3 regions of the Marinomonas sp. THO17 genome follow, and region 2 is predicted to be linked to each of the others. Evidence: predicted binding sites of a transcription regulator. Region 2 holds the regulator's gene; each other region holds the start of a gene.
What was found. Region 2 encodes FliA, which starts transcription of late flagellar genes. Its sites were predicted from a motif close to CTAAAGTTNNNNNNNNNNCNGCCGATA; they were not measured.
Positions count from the first base shown of each region.

Region 1: ABXS85_RS15520 (flagellin) is a predicted target of FliA. The motif match lies at 2,673-2,699, and genes of this name have one in related genera.
Region 3: flgM (flagellar biosynthesis anti-sigma factor FlgM) is a predicted target of FliA. The motif match lies at 2,417-2,443, and genes of this name have one in related genera.

Region 1 is NZ_AP031575.1:3,277,047-3,281,226, reverse strand. It holds gene fliD (flagellar filament capping protein FliD) at 1-1,074, opposite strand, end outside; gene ABXS85_RS15525 (flagellar protein FlaG) at 1,111-1,530, opposite strand; gene ABXS85_RS15520 (flagellin) at 1,593-2,624, opposite strand; gene ABXS85_RS15515 (hypothetical protein) at 3,873-4,154, opposite strand.
Region 2 is NZ_AP031575.1:1,584,722-1,588,901, forward strand. It holds gene ABXS85_RS07480 (chemotaxis protein CheA) at 1-681, opposite strand, end outside; gene ABXS85_RS07485 (protein phosphatase CheZ) at 697-1,482, opposite strand; gene cheY (chemotaxis response regulator CheY) at 1,493-1,885, opposite strand; gene ABXS85_RS07495 (RNA polymerase sigma factor FliA) at 1,929-2,666, opposite strand; gene flhF (flagellar biosynthesis protein FlhF) at 2,762-4,117, opposite strand.
Region 3 is NZ_AP031575.1:3,255,478-3,259,657, reverse strand. It holds gene ABXS85_RS15440 (protein-glutamate O-methyltransferase CheR) at 1-552, opposite strand, end outside; gene ABXS85_RS15435 (chemotaxis protein CheV) at 608-1,537, opposite strand; gene flgA (flagellar basal body P-ring formation chaperone FlgA) at 1,675-2,367, shown strand; gene flgM (flagellar biosynthesis anti-sigma factor FlgM) at 2,482-2,793, shown strand; gene ABXS85_RS15420 (flagellar protein FlgN) at 2,820-3,299, shown strand; tRNA gene ABXS85_RS15415 (tRNA-Arg) at 3,380-3,455, shown strand; gene ABXS85_RS15410 (OsmC family protein) at 3,571-3,978, opposite strand; gene trpC (indole-3-glycerol phosphate synthase TrpC) at 4,016-4,180, opposite strand, start outside.

The DNA.
Region 1 (4,180 bases), 1.7 Mb from region 2:
CGCATCCACTGCACGATTAAACTTATTTTCATCAAACGCAAGGGTACCGTTGTCTTGTAAATCAACACCAACATCAAAAATCGAGGTGAACGGGCTATCATCACTTGCGTGAGTAGACATTAGCTCACCTGCCAATGAACTGCTTAAGTTACGTATCATACTATTACCGTTTAAAACGGCACCTCTGGCAGTACTTTGTTTGAAAACAGCAATTAAATCATTATAGGCGCTGACGAACCCTTGAATCGTCTCTTTAACTTGATCCTGATTATAGGTCACTTCTACTTTTACTGGTTCCTGAGAAAGCTCCAATGCCTCTATTGATAAACCAGCAATAGCATCATCAAAACTATTTGAGTCACTGCGCACTGAAATCCCGTCGACAACAATATAAGCATCTTGTGCTTCACCTCCCTCTGGCACACTCATACCTGGAAAGAACCCGCCAAGCGCAGCACTGTCTAACGTTAAATTACTACTGTCAATATGAAGGGTATTGCCGGCTCCAGTGGTATTAGAGGTAATGGTAAAGAAAGTATGACCTTCACCATCATTTACGAGGTTGGCTGAGACTCCATGGTCTTTGCCTTCAGCATTAATTTGTTCGCGCAATCCTGACAAAGTTGTTTCGGGTTTTACTTGTATCTCAAACTCTTCATCACCTATTGATAAAGTGAGCGTACCACCGGAAGACGTCACCACTTCGTCCCTAGATGAGAATGAAGATATGTCGGATATTAATCGGCTGCCTTTTGCCAACTGAGTAACTTGAATAGAATATTCATCAGTTGATGCGGTTTTGTCAGGGTTAACAGAAAATGATGGCGTTTCATCACCATTTGCCATGATGACATTTCGGCCGGAGAAAAGTTCTTCTTTATTCAGATCTTTGACATAATTTTTGAAATTATCAATAGCAGAGCCCACTGTCCCTAATGCAGAGAGCTCTGCTTCATAGCCTGCTAGTTTGTCTTGGTATAATTTTACTTTCGTATCTCGTCTGGCACTCACCATGTCTGTTACAAGGCTTTCTAGATCCATTCCACTGCCTGCACCTAATGAGCCAATTGCCATACAAATCTCCCAGTAAAAACCGCTTACACCTACAAATCAAACTTCGCTATTAACCAATGTTCCTTTAACATCACTTAATTGACTCATAATAGCATCAATTCTCGCCGACATCTTCAAAAACTCTTCGGTCGGCATTTGTCGAACAACATCACCGGTTGTTTGATCTAATACTTTAACAATATTCTTACTACGATCTTCGGTCATTTCAAAGGATAGATGGACATTCAATTGAGACATTGTGCGATTAGCGCTATCAATTAATTCCTTATCTACCTTAGCCGCACCGGTATATCCGTGATTGTCTTGGCTATTTGCTTTATTACTATCGGACAAATTTCGAACGGTTTTGGCATTTACTTCTTGCTGCGCTCTAAATTGTTCCCCCATACGTTGATCTTGTCTAGTTGCAACAACTCCTACAGACTGCTTAGAAAAATCACTAGAATTAATTGACATATAAGTAGCCCTCTAAAAGAAACAAAAGCTGGAACATGGCTCCAGCTTTTTGCATGGCTAAATTAACCCAATAGAGACAACGCAGTTTGTGGACGTTGATTAGCTTGAGCCAAAATAGATGAACTTGCCTGTTGCAGAATTTGCGAACTGGTTAGTTTCGCAGTTTCTTCTGCAAAATCCGCATCTCGAACACGAGAACGTGCAGCAGATACGTTTTCAGAAATATTACTTAAGTTACTGATACTTGAACCAAGGCGGTTTTGAATCGCACCCAATTCAGCACGCTTAGAACCTACTGCAGCAATCATGTTATCCAAAATAGCAATCATACTTTGCGCATTTTCAGTTGAAGTAACAGATGGTGTTCCAAAGCCTTCAGAAGTATCACCGAAACTTCTAGAGCGGCTTGCTGGCGGCTCAGGCATTTGAGGTGGAGTCGCTGTAAACTCATCACCATTTTCTTCCGCTGCCGCTCTTGCTGACTCATATTCTGCAACACGTGCATCGTAACTGTCTACTTCTGCTTGATATTTTGCTTCTTCAGCAGCATTAGATGATAGACCAGCCATAGTAAAACCACCATTACTGGCGTAATCCTGGTTATCACCAGAACTTAGGTCAAAACTGATCGTTTGGTTAGCGTCTGCACCTACTTGGTAAACACCATTGTAAGTACCATCAAGCAAAGCACGTCCACCGAAAGTAGTATCAGAAGCGATACGGTCAATCTCTGTAGACAAAGCCGTGATTTCTTGCTGTAGCGCTTTACGGTCATCATCCGAGTTGGAACCGTTTGCTGACTGAATAGACAGAGTACGCATACGCTGCAACATGTTCGTTGTCTCATCCAAAGCGCCTTCAGCAGTCTGGGCAACAGAAATACCGTCATTGGCGTTACGAACCGCCTGGTTCAAACCATTAACCTGAGAGGTCAATCGGTTAGAAACCTGAAGGCCTGCTGCATCATCCGCTGCGCTGTTAATACGCAAGCCAGAAGACAAACGCTGGAAAGCCGTATCCAAAGAATTACTTGAACTCATCAACTGACGCTGAGCATTGATTGATGAGGTATTTGTATTTACGTAAAGAGCCATCATAGCCTCCTAGGTTTTTAAATCCTGCCAAAGCAGATCGTATAAAGTTTTCGACAAGGTTTTTAAAACCTTTAGTCAGTTTCGGAATTTTTTTTCCTATAGGTGGAAAAAAACCTCCCCAAAAGCGGCAAAAAAATGCCTTAACTAATTGTTTTAACTGGAGAAAGAAAAACAATTAAATTATTTAAATTTTTCCCTAAAAATGCCTTTTTTAACGCCTTAAAGAGAAAAAAAAGCCAAAAAAAGAGCACATTCGTGCACATACAAAAAGCACAGCCCAAAAAATCCCCTTTGCACTCACTTCTTATTCTTTTTATCAAGACAAAAGCCAACCACTGCAGGCAAAAAATCACCTCCTTGAATGGCAAATCTCTACCCATTCAAAAGCAATAATGCTTTGTCTATCCAACCTGTTCATTTCAACCACCATCACTTAGATATAAGAATCTCAAATGACGATAAATCCATGATTCATCTGTTCAAAAATCCATCAAAACTTCATCACTTAACCTAACCTCATGGCGCAGTTAACAAGGTATTCAAAGCTATAAAGTACAAACCCACAGGCCACACCAACTTCAAGACCCCCATTAATCTTGATAGCAAATTAAGCAAAAGACCTTTTCATCCCGACCCTACTGAGCTTGAGTTGGCATAAGAAAAATAAGAAAACGAAAACCAATCGAACAAGAAGCAACCCAGCCATAATAAATACCGAGAAAAATCACTTTCCCAAAAGCCTCTGTTTTGCGTCATGCTATTGCTCCGTTCAATAACCACTCAGCCTAATGCACGGCGAGTTCGTCTTGCCTTAAAAAGCTTCTCGATTAACGATATGTCCATAGGTCATACGTCATTACCCACCAGCAACACAGCTTTATCCCTTGATGTTTACCCTCTGCAAACATCCACCGCCGACTAAAATCCACCGCCGACTAACAAAGAAGGTAACTTCCATGGTTTCGCGCCTATTCTGCTCACAGTCCAAAGAGTCACTTGGCTCCTTGAGTTAGAGAAAGTAACAACCAGCCTTCTGAAAGAGCCGAAGCAGATCCACATGAATGCAGAGCATTGGGACAGCACACAAGCTCGCCGCCAAAAGCAATCTATTCGCACCATCTCTAGACACGCTCCAGACACTCTCCCAATCAGTACAATCCAGACTGAGTTTCATCAGAATCGTCAGTGACCTTTTGAGCCAACTCGGCAATGACAACTGAGCAATGACATCCACTACCAATTAGCGACTCACTTTATTTCGCTCAATCCAGCAACAAGCTTCCTATCAAAGCAGTTTGAAGCCTGTAATAAATCCGCTATACTAGAGCCGCTTATCAAAGCCGATATTTCGGCGATAATGCTCTCGTTTTTTTGGCACAAAGCTACCCTGCCAAATTGCTCCAGCACTTGATTATGCTCAGTTAAAATACTTTCAGCTTGGTACACCCACTTTTCATTAGGTCCCTTCAAGACAAAGTTTTCGGCATAACGATTACCTAGCGCATATCGACACCATTGCTTCGCACCCAAATACAGCCCTATTAATAGACACTGAA
Region 2 (4,180 bases):
CACACCAGGTGCTCCGCTACCATGCAACTGATCAAGCAATGCATCGAATTCATCTTCGGTAATATCATCGTCTCCAGCTTCAGCTGTATTCGATGTAGTATCTGCAGATGCTGCAGCTGGCGCATCATCACCTAGCGCATCTAGTAGAGATTCAAATTCATCATCAGAAATATCCACTGACTCTGACTTTTCATCCTGTGCAGGAGTTTCTTCTGGTTCAGGTTCAGAGACAGGTTCTTCTGGCTCTGGCTCAGGTTCTGGCTCCGCTTCGGCAGCCATTTCTTCTTCAGAGGGAGGAGTCGCGTAAGCACTCAAAGTAGCAATCAATTCAGGATCAGCAGGTTCGGGTTCTCCACCAGAACGAACGACTTCAAACATTTCGTTTACCGCATCCAAAGCTTGCAATACGGTATCCATTAGGTCGGAATCAATTTGACGCTGACCATTTCTCAAAATGTCAAAAACGTTTTCTGCATAATGGCAACAATCAACCAATGCCGTTAATTGCAAAAATCCAGCACCACCTTTAACGGTATGGAAACCACGAAATATGGCATTAAGCAGAGCTTTATCTTCAGGATTTTGCTCTAGATCTACTAATTGTTCGGAAAGCTGCTCTAGAATTTCTCCAGCTTCTACCAAAAAATCCTGTAGAATTTCTTCATCGACTTCGAAACTCATCCTCAGCTCCTTCTTCTAGAAACCAAGACTTGATAGCAAGTCGTCTACTTCGTCTTGACTATTCAGTACTTCAGGGTTGTTTTGTTTATTAATAGAAGGACCATGGCCTCGTGTATCATCAGCCTCTTGTGCCTTCTCTTGATGCTCAATGCCGGAAATGCTATCAACACGCCCCGCAACTGCAACGAGATGTACAAGCTTATCTTCTACATCTCGAATCAGTTCATTTACTCTAGAAATTACTTGACCCGTTAAGTCCTGGTAGCCTTGTTCTAGAAGAATCGTATTTAGATTTGAATGCAATGTGGTAGCGCTTTCGTCAGCGTACGACAAAAAAACGTCGATTCGCTTATACAAATCTCGAAATTCTTGCGGCGATAAATCCCGTTGAATTAAGCGTCCCCAATCTTTTCGTAGCTCACGCGCCTGTTTTTGCAGCTCACTGGCAACTGGCACACTACTGTCAACCATGTCCATGGTCTTATTGGCAGCTGCACTAGTTGTTTCAATAACATAGGTCAGTCGATCGGACGCATCCGTTATCTTAGAAGAACCTTCTGACTCTTCATTAACAACCAAGTCCATCGAATCAATTTGAAAATCACGAATAGCATCATGCAGACTTCGCGTTAGGCATCCCACTTCGTTATAAAAGCTGTTATGTCTAGCTTCGCTTAACTCTTGGATAATCTTTATCGCACCACTGAAATCACCGACTTCAATATGGTTCAAAAGTTCTACAGCGCCATCTTTTACTTGTTTTTCAAAATCCACTAGTCCAGATCCCAATTTATTTGACATCTAAATATCCCTATTTGGCAGCATCGATTCGTTCGAATATCTTCTCAATTTTTTCTTTCAGTGCTACGGCTGTGAAAGGCTTAACAACATAACCATTCACACCAGCTTGTGCTGCCGCAATGATCTGGTCACGCTTTGCTTCTGCCGTTACCATTAATACTGGGATACTTTTCAACTTCTCATCAGCCCGAACGGCACGCAATAGCTCAATACCCGTCATTCCGGGCATGTTCCAGTCCGTTACGAGGAAATCGATTGTACCAGCTTGAAGTATTGGTAACGCAGTCGTTCCATCATCCGCTTCAACTGTATTGGTAAACCCTAAATCCCGTAACAAGTTTTTAATGATTCGTCTCATTGTCGAGAAATCATCAACAATCAGGATCTTCATGTTTTTATCCAATGCAACCTCCACACCCCAAAGGTATATTTCCACAACACATAATTTAATCTCGCCAATCGCTCAACCTAGCACGTAATCTCATTGCCGCTTGGCTATGAATTTGGCTAACCCTTGATTCACTGACGCCTAAAACAGCACCAATCTCTTTTAAGTTTAGTTCATCATTGTAATACAAGGATAAAACCAACTTTTCCCGTTCTGGTAAATTCTCAATTTCAGCAGCTAATTGCCCCTGAAAACCACTTTCTTCTACCAATGCATATGGAGCATTTTCACTTTCACTTTCCGCTCCATCAAAATTATTTGCGTCAGAGTCTAGCATTTCTTCATAACTAAACAGCTGCGTCGACATGGATGAATGCAACATATCATGGTATTCATCCATACCAATTCCCATATGGGCTGCAACCTCCATATCGGAAACATCTCTTCCTAACTTTGCCTCAAGCTCTTTAATGGCGTTGGTTACTGCACGTCCATTTCGACGTACAGAACGAGGAGCCCAATCAGATTTACGCACTTCATCCATAATAGAGCCACGGATACGAATACCCGCGTAGGTTTCAAAGCTCGCACCCTTGGTTGACTCAAAGCGCTTATAAGCTTCAATCAAGCCCATCATACCTGCTTGAGTCAAATCATCTATATCCACACTGTCAGGCAATCGAGCTAATAGGTGATAGGCAATTTTCTTTACCAAATACCCATACTGCTCGACAATCGCATCAATCGATAGCGTTGCCTTTTTGGTGTAGGTGTCATATCCACTTTTGGTTTGCATAAAATCGTCTGAGCAACCTTCGTCTTTAAGTAAGTTGCGCATTCAAACTGTACTACATAGTTTGGCGCAACGCTTTCTGAAATAACATAATTTTACTAACTACCATACTTTAGTGACCCAAAAAGGTGGTTGTAGTGTTCTGCTGTATACACAGCACGACTAATTAAATTATGTGCTCGAGCTGGTTCAATATCATCTGGGATACGTTGACCATCAGCCAAATATACTACAGGTAAACCTTCTTCAATGACCACACTTATTGCCTCGCCTAAGGAAGCAGACTCGTCAAGTTTACTTAATACACAACCATCCAACTGCACTTGAGAGTAAACATCCACTACAGTTTTCAACACTTGGCGCTGGCTGGTACAAGGTAATACTAATAATTTTTTTAAGCTTGCACGGGCTCGTTTCATCATGAGCAATTGACGCTCAAGATTCGAATCGCGAGGGTTCATCCCTGCAGTATCCACCAAGACTAAGGAATAATGAGCGTATTTGGCCAAGACTTCGTTTAAATCCGAATACTCGTTTACCACCTCAACAGGAACGTTCAAAATGCGTCCAAAAGTACGCAACTGCTCATGAGCCGCTATTCGATAGGTATCTGTGGTAATTAACACCACACCTTCAGGACCATGCTTTAGCACATGTTGAGCGGCAATTTTACCAATTGAAGTTGTTTTACCGACGCCGGTTGGCCCCATAAAAGCAATACAACCGCTCAGCTCTGCACCACCAGAACGTACGGGAATATAATCGGCTAAATGCGCTAATAATCGGTTCCAATCGTCTTCTCGACCTTTCAGGTCAATATCATCCATTAAACGCGATGCGACTAAATCAGATAAACCAAGCGCTTTCAGTTGTTCACGCGCCTTGCCTTCCAACTGACCACGCTTAGATTGATGGTCTGAGCCTTCATTCTGGCGTTGTTCCAACATAGCACGAACTTGTTGTAACTCTCGTTCCATGTCACGAAGCTGTTGAGCACTTTCGGTATTTCGAATTGAGAGAGCTTCTTCCACTTCCGCTTTTTCAACGTCCTCTGCGGCAGGCATTTCAATTGGCGAAACAGCTTCATATCGATAAGACGGCTTAGGCGATACCATGTCAGAAGAAGGTTTGTTTGACTGGACGTGTTGCGAGGAAGTACCCCTTTGCTGTTTAGCACGTTCAATTCGTTCTAAATAATCTGCACTTGGGTCTTGCGTAAAATCTTGTCTTGCTGCTGGAGTAGATTCTTGACGACCAAATTGAGAGCGAGGAGAAGCAGACCCTTTTGACATGGAAGATGGCATAGAGCCATCGTAGTCAAGGGCCGCAACAATTTCTATCTCACCTGTCGGCAAACGCTGATTTGATAATATCACAGCGTCTGGACCTACAGCATCTCGAACTTTCCGTATCGCTTGACGCATGTCAGGTGCACGAAAACGCCTAATTTGCATGAATAACCTAATCCTTCCAGCTTATTTCTCTTACAAATCCATAGCTTACCCGAAAGAACAGAA
Region 3 (4,180 bases), 1.7 Mb from region 2:
CGCCTCATTAATCTTGTCGAAGTAACGTTTTTGCAAATCTGGCCCCAAACCTCTAGCAATGGCCAAACTATCGTATTCACCCTGCTTAGCATGCTGCAAAATATTGGTACAGATATCGGTTGCTACAATTCGCTCACCCGGTTTAAGCAAACCAGGTCGAGCATTTTTGAACTCCTCTATCACCATACTAATAGAGTAAGGCTCTTGACCGGTTGAAGAAGCGGCTGACCAAATACGCAAAGGCGCACCAGTCATTTCAGGCAACACTTTCTCACGCAAAATAGTGAAGGGATGCGTATCACGGAACCACAAAGTTTCATTTGTGGTCATCGCATTAATGACTTCTTCCTTTAACTTGGAATTAAATGGCTTATCAAGAGCATCCACCAACATCTCAATTTTGGAAAAGTTCTCTCTTTCTAAAATTTTGCCAAGACGGCTTGCCACAAGATATTGCTTATTGTCGCTTAACGAGATTCCACACACTTTTTGCAAATAATCTCGGAAGCGATTGTAACCAGCAGGGCTGATTGCATTAGTCGTGCTGAGCATTAAAACTCCATTATTTAATGACAGCTAGGCCAAACCACATTGCCTAGCTAAATATTTACTCAGATTGCACTTCTACCGTCTCGATCGCTAGACGTGCCAATTCATCTGGCTGGAATTTCGCCAAGAAGCCATCGGCACCTACTTTCTTGACCATAGCTTCATTAAATACGCCACTTAAGGAAGTGTGTAGAAGAATAAATAAGTCCTGCATGCGGCTATCGTTACGAATTGCTGTGGTTAATGTATAGCCATCCATCTCCGGCATTTCGATATCAGAAATTACCATAGAAAACTCTTCTGTTACATCGGTACCTTCTGCTGCCAAATTTTGCAGATACTCGAGTGCCTCACGTCCATCACACAAGACTGTGGTAGCAAAGCCCACTTGTTCCATACAACGCTTAATCTGTTTACGAGCAACAGATGAATCATCGACGATCAAAATATGATGTTGTTTGGCATTCTCTTGAACATCTGAGTTTACAATCCCGTCTGATATATCCTGACGCATTGGCGCCACCTCAGAGAGAATTTGCTCCACATCAATGATCTCGACCATTTCTTTCTCTACCTGACAAACTGCCGTCAGATAATTATCATTTGAAAGACCTTTTGGTGGTGGCTGAATATCACTCCAGTTCATGTTTACTATTCGTTCCACACCTCGAACCAAGAAACCTTGAATACGACGGTTATACTCCGTAATAATAACAAAACACTGGCTGATGTTCTCAATTGGACTTGCTCCTGTTGCCAAGCCTAGATCTAAAATTGGAATGGTCCCACCACGAATATGTGCCACACCGCGAACCACAGGAGAACTATGGGGCATAGTTGTGAGCTTAGGGCACTGCAATACTTCCTTCACTTTAAAAACGTTGATACCGTAGATTTGCTTACCATTTAAGCGAAACAACAACAATTCAAGTCTATTTTCCCCGACCAGCTGTGTACGTTGATTAACTGTATCTAGAACCCCAGCCATATACGCCTCCAAAATGTATAAACTGCATAATGAGGGGAAACCCTCAAAATTGTTAAAATGCATTCACCAATGATAGAGTGAATATTAACAATTTACTAACTTATTCATAACGAAATCATAAACAAAGAGTGCCAATCATGCGAATCAAAAGGCTATTTTTGGCCTTGCTTTGTCTCCAAATCAATTTTCTTCAGGCACAATCACTTGAAGAAATCGTTAACCGCTTCATCAACCAAGTTGAAGTACCGCGCTTGTCTGCTATATACCCTCAAGCATCCATCGAAATAAAGCTTAATAATTTGGCTTCACTCAACTACTTACCCGATTGCAGCGACGGTAACATCAGCATTCAAAACCAGCGTCCAGAAGCCCGACAGCGTACCAACTACGAAATCAGCTGTGACAACCCAATCTGGAAGTCCTACTTGCCTGCCGTACAATCCATTCGAATTCCTGCCATTCGCGCCATCACCCCAATTAATCGAGGACAGAGCATCACACAGGAAAACACAGATATTGGCGAAGTAGACATAGCTGACCTAAGAGGTCATATTTATACTCAAGACAATCCACCATTTGGTTTGATCGCTTCGCGCAATATACGCATTAATACCTTTATCACAGACAACTTAACGCGTTTACCAACACTCATAAAAAAAGGTGACGCCATTACTATCACGGCCAATAGTGGTAGCATTATGGTGCGAATGAACGGCGTAGCTTTAGAGAATGGCGTAAAGGGACAACAAATTCGTGTCAAAAACGCTAGTTCAGGACGAATTATATACGCTAAAGTTGTAACTGACAGTGAGGTTCTTGTAAACTATTGAGTACTTAGAGCTTAAACAAATATAAATTTCCCTTTTGTGAGGTTTTTGACTAAAGTTCTTCTAGGCTCAGCCGACATCATAGACATGCAAATCATTTAAGGGCGGAAAAACCCAATGGCAATCAATTTAACAGGTCTATCAAATCAGGGCACGATCAACAAAAGCGAGCGCGCGCACAAAGATGACGCGGCAGCTAGTGCAACTGAAAATAGAGGCAGTACACCAAGTGGTACCATGGCTGAGGATACCGTTCGTCTTAGCGGCACAGCACAAACACTACAAAATCAACAGGCTAAATTGAACAGTTTGCCTGAGGTCGATATGGAAAAAGTAGAGCAAATCAAAAGTGCGCTAGCGGCTGGTGAATACAAGATTGACACCCAACGTCTCGCAAACAACATGGCTTCAATGGATTCGCTATTCTAATCTGCGACCATTGAAGGCTTGATCTTATGATCCCTATCTCCCCCATCTTCACCAAAAGCAAAGAAATACTGATAGAACTGTCCGTTCTTCTCGACGAAGAACGACAAGCACTAGGCAAGCAAGACAACCATCTGATCCTTTCTCTGGCTGAAAAAAAGCAAGCTCTTCTTGACGAAATGAACACCTTAAATGATAAGCGGATTAATCTTCTTATCAAATTTGATGTCCTTGATCGTAAAGATCCCACCGAGCAGGATTTTAAAGATTGGCTAAAAGACCAAGATAGTTCATTGGACGAAGTTAGACTTTTAATGAAAGAGTGTGAAGAACTTCTAAAGGTGTGTAAAACCAAGAACAACACCAATGCGCAAATTCTCAGCACTTTGCAGAAACGAAACAAACAATTATTTGAGCTAATGCAAGGTCACAACAATAAAAACAAGGTCTACACCTCTCGTGGATCCACTCGCCCTATCAGCAGTAAGCAAACCTTAGGAAGAGCTTAAAACTGCATATAAATCAAAATGATATAATTTTTTATCATTTGATATTCTAACAATCAAAAGTATACAATACTCAATATTAAGTCCTCATAGGTAAACAGGATATACCAGCCGCCTCCTAAGCAGCTATTCCAGGTTCGAGTCCTGGTGAGGACGCCATAAAACCAAAACGTCATGAAACAAAAAAAGAGCCATAAGCTCTTTTTACATCTAACACTTGTTAAATCAATCACTTGTTAAATCAGTCAAACTTTGCAAATAGCAGAGCTTCTTCTTACTCGACTTCCACTATCTCATAACTGTGCTCGATCTTAACACCGCCACGCTCTAACATGAGAGATGCAGAGCAATACTCTTCAGCCGAGAGTTTGACCGCTCTGGCGACCACAGTCTCTTTCAAGTTACGTCCAGTCACCACGAAATGCACTCTGATCTCAGTGAATACAGCAGGTACTGTATCCGCTCTATCAGCATCAATTTTCGCCACGCAAGACACAACATCTTGCCGAGACTTCTTCAAAATACCAACCACATCGTAAGAAGTGCAACCACCTAATCCTGCCAAAATCAATTCCATTGGACGAGGACCTGCAACCTGATTTCCGTCTATTTCAACCTTAAAACCAGATCCCGTCTCAGCGGTAAAATGAACATCTTCTTGCCAACTCACATTTGTTTTCATATACAACCTTATCTTATTCCTATACCGCCACAGTCAATTAATATTCAAACAACTCGGCTAACTTCTCACCAGGATCATCGGCGCGCATGAAAGCCTCGCCAACAAGAAACGCATGGATTCCGTGATTACGCATTACTGCCACATCTTCATGGGTGTGAATACCACTTTCCGTCACGATCAATCTGTCTTTTGGTATCTTATT